DNA from 3 places in the Pseudomonas juntendi genome. Region 2 is predicted to be linked to each of the others. Evidence: predicted binding sites of a transcription regulator. Region 2 holds the regulator's gene; each other region holds the start of a gene.
The links. Region 2 encodes FliA, which starts transcription of late flagellar genes. Its sites were predicted from a motif close to CTAAAGTTTNNNNNNNNNNNGCCGNTAA; they were not measured.
Positions count from the first base shown of each region.

Region 1 (4,869 bases), 510 kb from region 2:
ATGGCACAGGCCAGCAATCAGAGCAGCGAACGGCCCTTGTTGGCGGCAATGCGCATACGCAAGGCGTTGAGCTTGATGAAGCCAGCAGCGTCGGCCTGGTTGTAGGCGCCGCCATCTTCTTCGAAGGTGGCGATGTTGGCATCGAACAGCGAATCATCCGATTTACGGCCAACCACGGTGACATTGCCTTTGTACAGCTTCAGCCGCACCACACCGTTCACGTTGACCTGCGAAGCGTCGATCATCTGCTGCAGCATCACGCGCTCCGGGCTCCACCAGTAACCGGTGTAGATCAGGCTGGCGTACTTGGGCATCAACTCGTCTTTGAGGTGAGCAACTTCACGGTCCAGGGTGATCGACTCGATGGCACGGTGGGCCTTGAGCATGATGGTGCCACCAGGCGTCTCGTAGCAGCCACGCGACTTCATACCGACATAACGGTTTTCGACGATGTCGAGGCGGCCGATGCCGTTGGCACCGCCGATGCGGTTCAGGTCGGCCAGAACGGTTGCCGGGGTTTTCTCGACACCGTCAATGGCAACGATGTCGCCGTTGCGGTAGGTGAGTTCGATGTAGGTGGCCTGGTCCGGGGCGTTCTCAGGCGAGACACTCCAGCGCCACATGTCCTCTTCGTGCTCGGTCCAGGTGTCTTCCAGGACACCGCCTTCGTAGGAGATGTGCAGCAGGTTGGCGTCCATCGAGTACGGCGACTTCTTCTTGCCGTGGCGCTCGATCGGGATACCGTGCTTTTCGGCGTAGTCCATCAGCTTTTCGCGGGACAGCAGGTCCCACTCACGCCATGGGGCGATGACCTTGACGCCAGGCTTGAGCGCGTAGGCACCCAGCTCGAAACGCACCTGGTCGTTGCCCTTGCCGGTAGCGCCATGGGAAATGGCGTCTGCGCCGGTTTCGTTGGCGATTTCGATGAGGCGCTTGGCGATCAGCGGGCGGGCGATGGAAGTACCCAGCAGGTACTCACCTTCGTAGACGGTGTTGGCGCGGAACATCGGGAACACGAAATCACGCACGAATTCTTCGCGCAGGTCGTCGATGTAGATCTCTTTAACACCCATTGCCTGAGCCTTGGCGCGGGCCGGTTCGACCTCTTCGCCCTGACCCAGGTCAGCGGTGAAAGTCACCACTTCGCAGTTGTAGGTATCCTGCAGCCACTTGAGAATCACCGAAGTATCAAGGCCGCCGGAATACGCCAGTACGACCTTTTTTACGTCCGCCATGCCATCACTCCACGGGGTTGTACGGAAAAGGACCGATTCTAACGGCGTTAACGATAAATTTACAGTGGCGCGACAGCTTCTGACGACAAAGCGACAAGAACTTTCACAGGGGCGACGGACGGTAGTGAGGCAGGCAAGTCAAGGGCCTGCGGTGCACGCGACTGTCCAACCTCAAGGTTGCCTGGCCGGCGCAGCAGCAGCAGGGGGGGCTTGCTCGGTCGGTTTCTCCACCGGTTTTTCAGGCACCACCACCCGGTCCAGCTCGATGTTCACTCGCCGATTCCGCGCCCGGTTCGCCGCCGTGTTGTTCTTGGCCACCGGGTAGCGCTCGCCGTGGAAGCGTACGGTGATCTGCTCATCCTTGACGCCATGAGCCTTGAAGTAGTCCGCCACCGCCAGCGCTCGGCGGCGTGACAGGTCGCGGTTGGTCAGGCGATTACCGCTGTTGTCGGAGTGACCGTTGAGCTCGACATGGTTCACCGAAGGGTCGGCCTTCATGTATTCGAGAATCACATCCAGCCTGGCCTTGGCCGCGTCATCCAGTTCGATGCCGCCGCCCGGGAAACCGACCTGGGTCTGGCGCACCTGGTCGTAGTTCATGGGCAGCAGCTTGGCGGCACACACCTGGTAATCGCTGTAGGCCTTGGCAAAGCTCACCGGCAGTACCCGCACCTCCACGGGCCGGCCAGCTTCGCCCGCAAAGCTGCGCACCACCGTGCTGCGCCCGTCGAGCAAGCCATTGATCAGGCGGCTGGCCTGGCCTTGCGAAGAACTGAACAACACGCCGGTACGGGCCATGCGCACGCTACCCAGGTTGATATCACCACGACCGGGTTGCCACGGCGCCGCCGCCGCCAGCAGGCTGGCAGTGCCGGCCCCCAGTATGTTGCTGGCCGAGCGCAACTGGAACACTGCCTGCTCGCCCGCCCGGCGTACGAACTCACCACTGCCAAAGCCATCGATCGGCTGGATTAGCCGGCACTCGAACGGGTCACCCTCGACCTTCCAGGCAATGTTCTCCATGCGCGTCTGAAAAGTCAGCGCGGCAGCCGGCAGGCTGGCGAACAGGGTCAACAGGGTCAGGTAACGCTGGCGCACGGGCGGCTCCACAATTTCAACGGCTTACCTGCAGGCTATCGGACGCCAACCGGAAAACTTGATAGCCGTGCTCGGCCCAGGGTTTTCCGGTAGCATTGGGGCTTGAGTTCGACCCGCCTGGAATCCCCAATGTCCGATCGCCTGACCCTCCTGCGCCCCGACGACTGGCACATCCATCTGCGTGATGGTGCCGTCCTGCCCCACACCGTTGGCGATGTGGCGCGTACTTTCGCCCGCGCCATCATCATGCCCAACCTGGTTCCGCCGGTGCGCAACGCCGCCGAGGCCGGTGCCTACCGTGAACGCATCCTCGCTGCCCGCCCGGCAGGCAGCCGCTTCGAGCCGCTGATGGTCCTGTACCTCACCGACCGTACCAGCCCCGAAGATGTGCGTGCCGCCAAGGCCAGCGGTATCGTGTATGCCGCCAAGCTGTACCCGGCGGGCGCCACCACCAATTCCGACTCGGGCGTGACCAGCATCGACAATATCTTCCCGGCCATCGAGGCATTGGCGGAGGTCGGCATGCCGCTGCTGGTGCACGGCGAAGTGACCCGCAGCGAAATCGACGTGTTCGACCGCGAGAAGCGCTTCATCGACGAGCACATGCGCCGCCTGGTCGAGCGCTTCCCGGCCTTGAATGTGGTGTTCGAACACATTACCACCAGCGATGCCGCGCAGTTCGTCACCGAGGCACCGGCCAATGTTGGCGCGACCATCACCTCGCAACACCTGCTGTACAACCGCAACCACATGCTGGTCGGTGGCATTCGCCCGCACTTCTACTGCCTGCCGATCCTCAAGCGCAACACCCACCAGGTGGCCCTGCTGGATGCAGCCACCAGCGGCAACCCGAAGTTCTTCCTCGGTACCGACTCGGCCCCGCACGCCCGTCACGCCAAGGAAGCGGCCTGCGGCTGCGCCGGCTGCTACACCGCCTACGCGGCTATCGAGCTGTACGCCGAAGCGTTCGAGCAACGCAACGCGCTGGACAAGCTGGAAGGTTTCGCCAGCCTGCACGGCCCAGCTTTCTATGGCCTGCCGGCGAATACCGACACCATCACCCTGGTCCGCGAAGAATGGACCGCCCCGCAGAGCCTGCCATTCGGCGAGCAAACCGTGGTGCCGCTGCGCGCTGGCGAGAAATTGCGCTGGCGCCTGCTGGAGGAAAACGCGTGAGCGAAGACCTCTACGAAGACGACCTGGAAAGCCAAGGCAACAGCGGGTCGCGCCATCCAATGGCCGAGCGCTTCCGCGGTTACCTGCCGGTTGTAGTGGACGTGGAAACGGGCGGCTTCAACAGCGCCACCGATGCCTTGCTGGAAATTGCTGCAGTGACCATCGGCATGGACGAGAAAGGCTTCCTGTTCCCCGAGCACACGTACTTCCACCGGGTGGAGCCGTTTGAAGGCGCGAACATCGAGGCGGCCGCGCTGGAGTTCACCGGCATCAAGCTCGACCACCCGCTGCGCATGGCTGTCAGCGAGGAAACCGCGCTGACCGATATTTTCCGCGGTGTGCGCAAGGCCCTGAAGGCCAATGGCTGCAAGCGGGCGATTCTGGTCGGCCATAACAGCAGCTTCGACCTCGGTTTCCTCAATGCGGCCGTGGCGCGCAATGACGTGAAGCGTAACCCGTTCCACCCGTTTTCCAGCTTCGACACGGCCACCCTGGCCGGCCTGGCCTATGGCCAGACCGTACTGGCGCGGGCTTGCCAAAGCGCCGACATCGACTTCGATGGGCGTGAAGCGCACTCGGCGCGGTACGACACCGAGAAAACGGCGGAGCTGTTCTGCGGCATCGTCAACCGCTGGAAGGACCTGGGCGGCTGGCGCGACTTCAACGATTGACCTGTGGGCCGCCTGGCGGCCCTTTCGCAACACAAGCCCGCAGCCACCACCCAGGCACAAAAAAACCGGCCACCAGGGCCGGTTTTTCATGCGCGCCGCAATTACAGCTTGCCGGCGTTCTCGCTCAGGTAGGCGGCTACGCCTTCTGGCGAAGCGTTCATGCCTTTGTCGCCTTTTTTCCAGTTGGCCGGGCAGACTTCGCCGTGCTCTTCGTGGAATTGCAGGGCGTCGACCAGGCGCAGCAGTTCGTCCATGTTACGGCCCAGTGGCAGGTCGTTGACGATCTGCGAACGAACAACACCGTTGGTGTCGATCAGGAAGGCACCACGGAAGGCCACGCCACCTTCGGACTCAACGTCGTAGGCTTTGCAGATTTCGTGGGTCATGTCGGCAGCCAGGGTGTACTTCACCTGGCCGATGCCGCCGTTGTTGACCGGGGTGTTGCGCCAGGCGTTGTGAGTGAAGTGCGAGTCGATGGACACGCCGATCACTTCTACGTTGCGCGCCTGGAAGTCAGGGATGCGGTGGTCCAGGGCGATCAGCTCGGACGGGCAGACGAAGGTGAAGTCCAGCGGGTAGAAGAACACCAGGCCGTACTTGCCCTTGATGGCCGAAGCCAGGTTGAAGCTGTCGACGATCTCGCCGTTGCCCAGCACGGCCGGTACGGTGAAATCGGGGGCTTTCTTACC
Region 1 covers NZ_CP091088.1:4,229,951-4,234,819, forward strand. Annotated here, with positions in the region: gene L1P09_RS19685 (argininosuccinate synthase) at 18-1,235, opposite strand; gene L1P09_RS19690 (flagellar protein MotY) at 1,407-2,333, opposite strand; gene pyrC (dihydroorotase) at 2,463-3,509, shown strand; gene rnt (ribonuclease T) at 3,569-4,180, shown strand; gene L1P09_RS19705 (peroxiredoxin) at 4,282-4,869, opposite strand, start outside.
Region 1: a site for FliA is predicted at 2,369-2,396, ahead of L1P09_RS19690 (flagellar protein MotY). Genes of this name have one in related genera too.

Region 2 (4,869 bases):
TGCAGGCAGGGCATCGGCCTGGAAGGTGCCTTTGCCGTGGAGCTGGTCGAGCAGCGACTCGAATTCGGCATCGGTGATTTCGTCACTGGCCGCTTCATGGCTGACGGCAGCAGCCGGCGCTGCAACTTCGGCAGTGAACTGGCCTTTGCCATGCAACTGGTCGAGCAGCGATTCGAACTCGGCATCGGTGATTTCATCACCGCCACCACTCACGCTCTCGCCTTGCAGCTGTTCCTCGGCCGCAGCTTGTGCCTTGACCGCATCGAGCGAATCGAGCAACTGCTCGAACTCGCTGTCGGTGATGTCCTGGTGCTGCTCCTGGTCCACCACCGGTGCCGCGGCAGGCGCTTGCGCCGCAGCCACCGGCACCACCGCTTCTTCGCCACCCTGCGGTTGCGCCGCACCCGGCTCGGCAAGGCGCGCCAAGGCCGCCAGCAGCTCGGGGGTTGCCGGCGTGACTTCAGCGCGCTCGCGCACCTGGCCAAACATGCTGTTGACCGTGTCCAGTGCCTCGAGCACTACGTCCATCAGCTCCGCGTCAACCCGACGCTCACCTTTGCGCAGCACGTCGAACACGTTCTCGGCGATATGGCAGCACTCCACCAGCTCGTTCAGCTGGAGGAAGCCGGCGCCCCCTTTTACAGTGTGGAAACCGCGAAAGATCGCATTGAGCAGGTCGGCATCGTCGGGCCGGCTTTCCAGCTCGACCAATTGCTCGGACAGTTGCTCAAGAATTTCGCCGGCTTCTACCAGGAAATCCTGGAGGATTTCTTCATCGGCGCCGAAGCTCATCAAAGGTGCTCCTTAAAAACCCAGGCTGGACAGCAGATCATCGACGTCGTCCTGGCCGGACACGACGTCTTCACGCTTATCGGCATGAATCTGCGGACCTTCACCCCGAGTCGGATGTTTTTCTCGATCTTTTTCTGCGCGCAATTGATCGTGGTCATGCTGAATGCCCGCAAAGCGGTCGACCTGACTGGCCATCAGCACCAACTTGAGCAGGTTGCTTTCCACTTCGGTCACCAGGTTGGTGACGCGCTTGATCACCTGCCCGGTCAGGTCCTGATAGTCCTGGGCCAGCAGAATGTCATTGAGGTGGCCGGCGACCTTGCGATTACCTTCGGCGCTGTGCGTGAGGAAACTGTCGACCCGCTTGACCAGGTCGCGAAATTCTTCCGCCGCCACTTCGCGGCGCATGAAGCGCTGCCAGTCGGTGCTCAGGGCCTTCGCCTCGCTGGCCAGGTCGTTGAGCACCGGGGTGCTTGCCTCGACCAGGTCCATGGTGCGGTTGGCCGCGCCTTCCGTGAGCTTGACCACATAGGACAGGCGCTCGGTGGCATCGGTAATCTGCGACACCTCTTCGGCCTGCGGCATGGTCGGGTCGATCTGGAAACTGACGATGGCACTGTGCAGCTCGCGGGTCAGTTTGCCGACTTCCTGGTACAGGCCGCGGTCGCGGGTCTGGTTCAGCTCGTGAATCAGCTGCACCGCCTCGCCGAAACGGCCCCGCTCCAGGCTTTCGACCAACTCCTGGGCATGTTTCTTCAGGGTCGATTCGAACTCGCCCAAAGAGTTATGTGATGAATCCATGGCGCGCCCCCTGACGTGACTCAGCCGTTGACGCGTTCGAAGATCTTCTCGATCTTTTCTTTGAGCACCTGTGCCGTGAACGGCTTGACCACGTAACCATTGACGCCGGCCTGGGCCGCTTCAATGATCTGGTCGCGCTTGGCTTCGGCAGTCACCATCAGCACGGGCATGGTTTTCAGCCGGTCGTGGGCACGCACCTTGCGCAGCAGGTCGATGCCGGACATGCCAGGCATGTTCCAGTCGGTCACCAGGAAGTCGTAATGGCCGTTTTCCAGCATCGGCAGCGCCGTGGTGCCGTCGTCGGCCTCATCGGTGTTGGTGAAGCCCAGGTCACGCAACAGGTTCTTGATGATCCGCCGCATCGTCGAAAAGTCGTCAACGATGAGGATTTTCATGTCTTTGTTCAAGTAGACCTCCAAGCAGTCTCAAACGCGCTCGGCCCCGAGCGCGCATTCAATCAATTCGGTACAACGTGGAAAACCGCGTGGAAACAGCCGCAACCCTAGCAGGCTCAGCGCGCCCGCCATTCCCCCAGGCGGCTACGCAGACGCGCGGCACACTGGCTGTGCAACTGGCTAACCCGCGACTCGCTGACCCCCAGCACCTCACCGATCTCCTTGAGGTTGAGCTCTTCGTCGTAGTACAGCGCCAGCACCAGGCGTTCACGCTCGGGCAGGTTGGCGATGGCCTCGGTCAGGGCTAGCTGGAAGCGCTCCTCCTCGAGGCCCCGGGCAGGTTCGACCTGGCCGCTGGCGCCGTCTTCATGCAGCCCTTCGTGCTCACCGTCCTGCAGCAGGTCATCGAAGCTGAACAAACGGCTGCCCAAGGTATCGTTGAGGATCGCGTAGTAATCATCGAGGCTCAATTGGAGTTCGGCAGCAACTTCATGATCTTTAGCGTCACGGCCGGTTCTGGCCTCCACGGCGCGCATCGCGTCGCTGACCATGCGGGTGTTGCGGTGCACCGAGCGGGGTGCCCAGTCGCCTTTGCGCACTTCGTCGAGCATGGCGCCGCGGATACGAATGCCGGCATAGGTTTCAAAGCTGGCGCCCTTGCTGGCGTCGTACTTGTTGGCCACTTCCAGCAGGCCGATCATGCCGGCCTGGATCAGGTCCTCGACCTGCACGTTGGCCGGCAAGCGCGCCAACAGGTGGTAGGCGATGCGCTTGACCAGGGGGGCGTAGCGTTCGATCAACTCGTACTGGGCGTCTTTCGCCGCCCGGCTGTACATCTTGAACCCGCTGGCGTTCATAGCACCGGTCCCGCGCTGGTCGGCTGCACCAGGCGCTCGACGAAGAACTCCAGGTGGCCACGTGGGTTGGCCGGCAGCGGCCAGCTGTCGACCTTCTGGGCAATCGCCTTGAAGGCCAGCGCGCACTTGGAGCGTGGGAAGGCTTCGTACACGGCACGCTGCTTCTGCACCGCCTTGCGCACGCACTCGTCGTAGGGCACGGCGCCTACGTACTGCAGGGCGACATCCAGGAAACGGTCGGTGACCTTGGTCAGCTTGGCAAACAGGTTGCGCCCTTCCTGAGGGCTCTGGGCCATGTTGGCCAGCACGCGGAAGCGGTTCATGCCGTAGTCACGGTTGAGCAGCTTGATCAGCGCGTAGGCATCGGTGATCGAGGTCGGCTCGTCGCACACCACCAGCAGCACTTCTTGGGCGGCACGGACAAAGCTGACGACCGACTCACCGATACCCGCAGCGGTATCGATGACCAGTACATCGAGGTTGTCGCCGACTTCGCTGAACGCCTGGATCAGCCCGGCATGCTGGGCCGGCGCCAGGTGGACCATGCTCTGCGTACCGGAGGCAGCCGGTACGATGCGCACACCGCCAGGGCCCTGCAATATCACGTCACGCAGCTCGCAGCGCCCTTCGATGACATCGGCCAGGGTCCGTTTGGGCGTCAGGCCCAGCAACACGTCGACATTGGCCAGGCCCAGGTCGGCATCCAGCAACATGACCCTGCGGCCGAGTTCGGCCAACGCCAGGGACAGGTTCACTGAAACGTTAGTCTTGCCGACGCCACCTTTGCCACCGGTCACGGCGATCACCTGTACGGGATGCATGCTACCCATGTTTGTAATTTACCTTGTATCGCTGGGACCCAGGCCACACGTAGGGCAATTCTGCGTACCCCTTGGCATAGCTACTTTGCACACGTTTCATACTCAACCCGCTCGCCGTGGGTTGTGGTAGAGATCAGCGAACATGTCGGCCATTGCCTCTTCGCTGGGCTCCTCCTGCTGCTGCACATTGACCGCGCGGGACACCAGCTGGTGCCCCCGGGGCAGGTGCAGGTCGTCAGGAATGCGCGGGCCGTCGGTAAGATAGGCCACAGGCAAATCATGACTGATGGCAAGGCTCAACACATCGCCAAGGCTTGCCGTTTCATCGAGCTTGGTCAGGATGCAGCCGGCCAGGCCACAGCGCTTGTAGCTGTGGTAGGCGGCGGTCAACACCTGCTTCTGGCTGGTGGTGGCCAGTACCAGGTAATTCTTGGCGGCGATGCCACGGCCGGCCAGGGTTTCCAGCTGCAAGCGCAGGGCCGGGTCGCTGGCCTGCAGGCCGGCGGTGTCGATCAGCACCACACGCTTGCGCAGCAGCGGCTCCAGCGCTGCCGCCAGCGACTGGCCTGGGTCGACATAGGTGACTGGGACATTGAGGATGCGGCCAAGGGTCTTGAGCTGCTCCTGGGCACCGATGCGGAAGCTGTCCATGCTCACCAGCGCCATGTTCTGCGCGCCGTACTTGAGCACGTAGCGCGCCGCCAGCTTGGCCAGGGTGGTGGTCTTGCCCATGCCGGCCGGGCCGACCATGGCGATCACACCGCCTTCTTCGATCGGCTCTACCTCGGGAATTTCGATCATGCGCGCCAAGTGCGCCAGCAACATGCGCCAGGCATGGCGTGGCTCTTCGATTTCGGCGGTCAGCTCCAGCAACTCGCGGGCAATCGGCCCGGACAGGCCAATGCGCTGCAGGCGCCGCCAGATGTTGGCCTGTTGTGGCTTGCTGCCCTGCAGCTGGGCCCAGGCCAGCGAGCCGAGCTGCACTTCCAGCAGTTCGCGCAGGCCCGACAGTTCGGAGCGCATGGCATCGAACAGGCGCGGGTCAACGGGCGCCGGCGCCGTGGCGGCCGCCGCCTGTGGGGCATCGACGTGGGGCTCGACCAGCGGCTCGGCAGCGGTCAGCGACTGCCCGGCGAACAATTGGCGGTTGTTATCGCTGCTGTCCTGGCGGTGGCCCAGCTCGGCCTGGGCCGTGGCAATGCG
Region 2 covers NZ_CP091088.1:3,723,254-3,728,122, forward strand. Annotated here, with positions in the region: gene L1P09_RS17265 (chemotaxis protein CheA) at 1-792, opposite strand, end outside; gene L1P09_RS17270 (protein phosphatase CheZ) at 805-1,593, opposite strand; gene L1P09_RS17275 (chemotaxis response regulator CheY) at 1,614-1,988, opposite strand; gene fliA (RNA polymerase sigma factor FliA) at 2,105-2,845, opposite strand; gene fleN (flagellar synthesis regulator FleN) at 2,842-3,684, opposite strand; gene flhF (flagellar biosynthesis protein FlhF) at 3,769-4,869, opposite strand, start outside.

Region 3 (4,869 bases), 870 kb from region 2:
ATCGCATCAGGGCTGACAGGTGTTTGCCACAAGGTATGCAGCGCCTGTTAGAGCGAGCGCCGCCCGCGCGGCGCATCGCGAGCTGCGCTCGCTCCTACGTTTGTTTCGGGCGAATTATTCCTGTGGGATTTGCGCGCGAACGCCTTGGCGCATGCCTCAAAATCGCGTCGTACGAACAAGGCGGCCGCGCGCATCTGGCACAGGGGTTACTGGCCCGAAACAAACGTAGGAGCGAGCGCAGCTCGCGATGCGCCGCGCGGGCGGCGCTCAATCTCACAGGCACTGAAGATGCAGCGGCTACCCTTGCCAGGAACCATAGAATCTCCCACAGGTACGGCGCTGTTTCTGATCCTGCACCGTTGCTGTGGCAGCCTGGCTTGCCGGCGCTGGGCCGCTCAGCGGCCCCAGGGCTTGCAGTCAGACGCGGAACTGGCTGACCAGCGTCTGCAACTGCCCACCCAGGCGCGCCAGTTCGACGCTGGATGCTGCCGTTTCATTGCTGGCCGCCGCCGTCTGCTCAGACACATCGCGCACATTGAGGATGCTGCGGCTGATCTCCTCGGCCACCGCACTCTGCTGCTCTGCGGCCGCGGCAATCTGCTGGTTCATCGACTGAATGCCCGACACCGTGCTGGTAATGCTCTCCAGCGAGGCCCCGGCCTTGCGCGCCAGTTCCACGCTGCTGTCGGTCAGGGTGCGGCTGCCTTGCATGGCGCTGGCCACTTGCTGGGTACCCTGCTGCAGGCCAGCAATGAGCTCTTCGATTTCTTCGGTGGACTTTTGCGTACGCTGCGCCAGGCCGCGGACTTCATCGGCCACCACGGCGAAGCCGCGCCCGGCTTCACCCGCCCGCGCCGCCTCGATCGCCGCGTTCAGCGCCAGCAAGTTGGTCTGTTCTGCCACCGACTTGATCACGTCCATCACGCTGCCGATTTTCTGGCTTTCCTGTTGCAGCAGGCTCATGGCTTCAGTGGAGCGGTGCATGTCCTGGGCCAGGCGCTCGATCTGGCCGATCGCTTCACCGACCACACGGTCGCCGGCGCGGGCTTGCTCGTCGGCACCGGTGGCGGCGTGCGAAGCCTGTTCGGCATTGCGCGCCACTTCTTGCACGGTGGCGGCCATTTCGTGCATGGCGGTGGCCACCTGGTCGGTTTCGACCTTCTGGCTATTGGCCCCGGCACTGGTCTGTTCGGTCACTGCCGACAGTTCTTCGGCAGCGCTGGCGATCTGGGTCACGCCGTCGCGGATGCCGCTGATCAGCTGGCGCAAGGTGGTACCCATGCGCGCGATGCCTTGCTGTAGCACGCCCAATTCGTCGCGGCGGGTGACGCGCAGTTGCTGGGTCAGGTCGCCACTGGCGATCTTTTCCACCGCCAGCAGCGTTTCGCGCAACGGGCGGGTGATCTGCCGGGTGATCAACACCGCGCCCAGCACGCCGACCAGCAACGCCAGCAGCGTGGCGATGGCCTGCAGGCTGCGGGCCTGGCTGCTTTCGACGTCGCGACGCTGCAGCTGGATCTGGTACAGCGCATCGCTGCGCTTGACGATATCGGCACCCTGTACGGTCATTTCCGCACGCGCGGTGGTGATGCTGGCGACCGCATCGCGGAACTGGCGTACGGCATCACGGTAGGCCCGTACCGCGCTTTCCAGCTGCTGCAGGCGTGTGCTTTCACCCGGCATCTGGCCTTTGAGGTTGTCGACATTGGCCAGTGCTGCATCCAGCTGGCGCAGGGCGGCCTGCTCGTTGCTGGCACTGTTGTCGGCAATGTAGCCGCGCACGTCGATGCGCACCTGCAGCAACTGCTGGCGCGCCTGGCTGATCAGTTGGTACTGGGCCAGGCGCACGCTGTCGGCTTCCGGGCGGGCCATGACTTCCTGGCTGAGCAGGTCCATGGCCTGGTCGGCGCCGGCGGCCGAGCTGTCCATGGTGCTACGCGCTGCGCGCGTGGCGTCGTAGCCTTGGCGCATCTTGTTCAGCGACAGCTTGTAGGCGCTGATGGTTTCCCCCAGCTCACCCAGCAGCTTGACGTTCTCGGGGCTTTTGAAGGTACTGGCCAGGTAGGCCTGCTGCTTGCTGAAGGCGTTCAGCTTGGCCTGGGTGTTGGCGGCCGCGGCATCGTCGCCATTGGCGATCATGTACTGCAGGCGGGCCACGCGCAGGTCGGTCAGGTCTTTGTTCAACTGGCCGATGTCGCTCATCCAGTTGCTACGGTCGATCAGGCTGCCCAGGCTGGTCCAGCCAGTCAGGGCCAGCAGGCCGGTGAGGACAAGCACCAGGCCGAAGCCCAGGCCCAGTTTGAGGTTGACGCTGATGTTGGCAAACCAGCTGTTCATGCACGCACTCCAGAAATAGTTTTCGCTCTTTTGATGTTCGATCGCCAGGCGTTATTGTTCTGGATGCCCGCTGATTCATGCAGGGGTTATCGGCAATGCTGCGGGAAGCTGAAACGCTTTTTCAGCAAAAAAAAGCGTGCGGGTTTTTGTAGGCGCGGCCTTGCCGGTGCGCCGGACCGGTGGGAAAGGGCCGCGAAGCGGCCCCAGGGTTCCAGCGGTGACGCAGCAGCCTGTTGGCGAGGTATCAGAGGCTACGGGCACTGAAGGTGTCGCAGCGGTCCACTTCACCTTCGGCAAACCCGGTCTTGAACCAGCGTACGCGCTGGGCCGAGGTGCCATGGGTAAATGAGTCCGGCACCACACGGCCGCGCCCTTGCTGTTGCAGGCGGTCATCGCCAATGGCGTTGGCAGCGTTCAGCGCCTCCTCTACATCGCCCGGCTCCAGCCAGTTCAGGCGCTTCTGTGCCTGGTAGGCCCAGACACCCGCCAGGCAGTCCGCCTGCAGTTCCTGGCGTACCAGCAACCCATTGTCGCCCTCCATGCGCTGACCACTGCGGCGGGCGGCGTCGACCTTGGCCGACACCCCCAGCAAGGTCTGTACGTGGTGGCCAATTTCGTGGGCGATGACGTAGGCCTGGGCAAAGTCGCCAGCCGCGGCGAAACGGGTTTCCATTTCGCGGAAGAACGACATGTCCAGGTACACGCGCTGGTCGGCCGGGCAATAGAACGGCCCCACGGCCGCAGAGGCAGCGCCGCAGGCCGAATTGACCTGGCCACTGAACAGCACCAGCTTGGGGTCGCGGTACTGTTTGCCTGCTTCGGCGAACAATGCCTTCCAGGTGTCCTCGGTATCGCCCAGGATCGAGGCCACGAACTGGGCCTGTTCATCGTTGGCCGGTGGCGCCTTGGCGCCAGCACCGCTTGGCGCGGTCTGGGTCTGCTGCTGCTCCACCTGGCCGGCCAACTGGCCGAGGATCTGCAGCGGGTCCTGCCCGGTCAACCAGCCGATGCCGACGATCAGCAGGATCGCCCCCAGGCCCAGGCCCTTGCCGCCGCCAAAGCGCATGCCGCCCCCACCGCCACCTTCGCCCCGGGCATCGACCACGTTGTCGCTGCGTCGGCCTTTTCGCCATTCCATGAGTGCTCTCCCGAGCGTGAAACAAGAAGTGAAAGATTAGTTCACGACAGCAGCGGGTGTTAGGTCCAGGTGGTCATGCATAACCAAATGGATATGTTTGAAGTGCCTCATTTCAATATTCACCGCGCGCGACATGCCGGAAACTGTATGTAGGAGCGGGCTTGCCCGCGAAGGGTTCAATAAGCCCGCCTGTGCATCTCCATAATTCCAAGAGAGGAAACCGGCATGCCCGCCCAGGACAACAGCCGCTTCGTGATCCGTGATCGCAACTGGCACCCCAAAGCCCTCACCCCCGACTACAAGACCTCCGTTGCCCGCTCGCCGCGCCAGGCGCTGGTCAGCATTCCGCAATCGATCAGCGAAACCACCGGCCCGGATTTTTCCCACCTGGGCTTCGGTGCCCATGACCATGACCTGCTGCTGAATTTCAATAACGGCGGCCTGCCGATCGGTGAGCGCATCATCGTTGCCGGCCGCGTTGTGGACCAGTACGGCAAGCCTGTGCCCAATACCCTGGTGGAAATGTGGCAAGCCAACGCCGGTGGCCGCTACCGCCACAAGAACGACCGCTACCTGGCACCGCTGGACCCCAACTTCGGCGGTGTCGGCCGCTGCCTGACCGACCGTGACGGCTACTACAGCTTCCGCACCATCAAGCCGGGCCCGTACCCGTGGCGCAACGGCCCGAACGACTGGCGCCCGGCGCACATCCACTTCGCCATCAGCGGCCCGTCGATCGCCACCAAGCTGATCACCCAGCTGTATTTCGAAGGCGACCCGCTGATCCCGATGTGCCCGATCGTCAAGTCGATCGCCAACCCGCAAGCCGTGCAGCAGTTGATTGCCAAGCTCGACATGAGCAACGCCAACCCGATGGACTGCCTGGCCTACCGCTTCGACATCGTGCTGCGCGGCCAGCGCAAGACCCACTTCGAAAACTGCTGAGGACCCCGCCATGCCAATCGAACTGCTGCCGGAAACCCCTTCGCAGACTGCCGGCCCCTACGTGCACATCGGCCTGGCCCTGGAAGCGGCCGGCAACCCTACCCGTGACCAGGAAATCTGGAACCGCCTGGCCAAGCCCGACGCCCCGGGTGAGCACATTCAGCTGATCGGCCATGTCTACGACGGCAACGGCCACCTGGTGCGCGACTCGTTCCTGGAAGTGTGGCAAGCCGACGCCAACGGCGAGTATCAGGATGCCTACAACCTGGAAAACGCGTTCAACAGCTTCGGCCGCACCGCCACCACCTTCGACGCCGGTGAGTGGACGCTGTACACGGTCAAGCCCGGCGTGGTGAACAATGCCGCTGGCGTACCGATGGCGCCGCACATCAACATCAGCCTGTTTGCCCGTGGCATCAACATCCACCTGCACACGCGCCTGTATTTCG
Region 3 covers NZ_CP091088.1:4,589,652-4,594,520, reverse strand. Annotated here, with positions in the region: gene L1P09_RS21345 (methyl-accepting chemotaxis protein) at 418-2,337, opposite strand; gene ypfJ (KPN_02809 family neutral zinc metallopeptidase) at 2,582-3,475, opposite strand; gene pcaH (protocatechuate 3,4-dioxygenase subunit beta) at 3,701-4,420, shown strand; gene pcaG (protocatechuate 3,4-dioxygenase subunit alpha) at 4,431-4,869, shown strand, end outside.
Region 3: a site for FliA is predicted at 2,424-2,451, ahead of L1P09_RS21345 (methyl-accepting chemotaxis protein). Genes of this name have one in related genera too.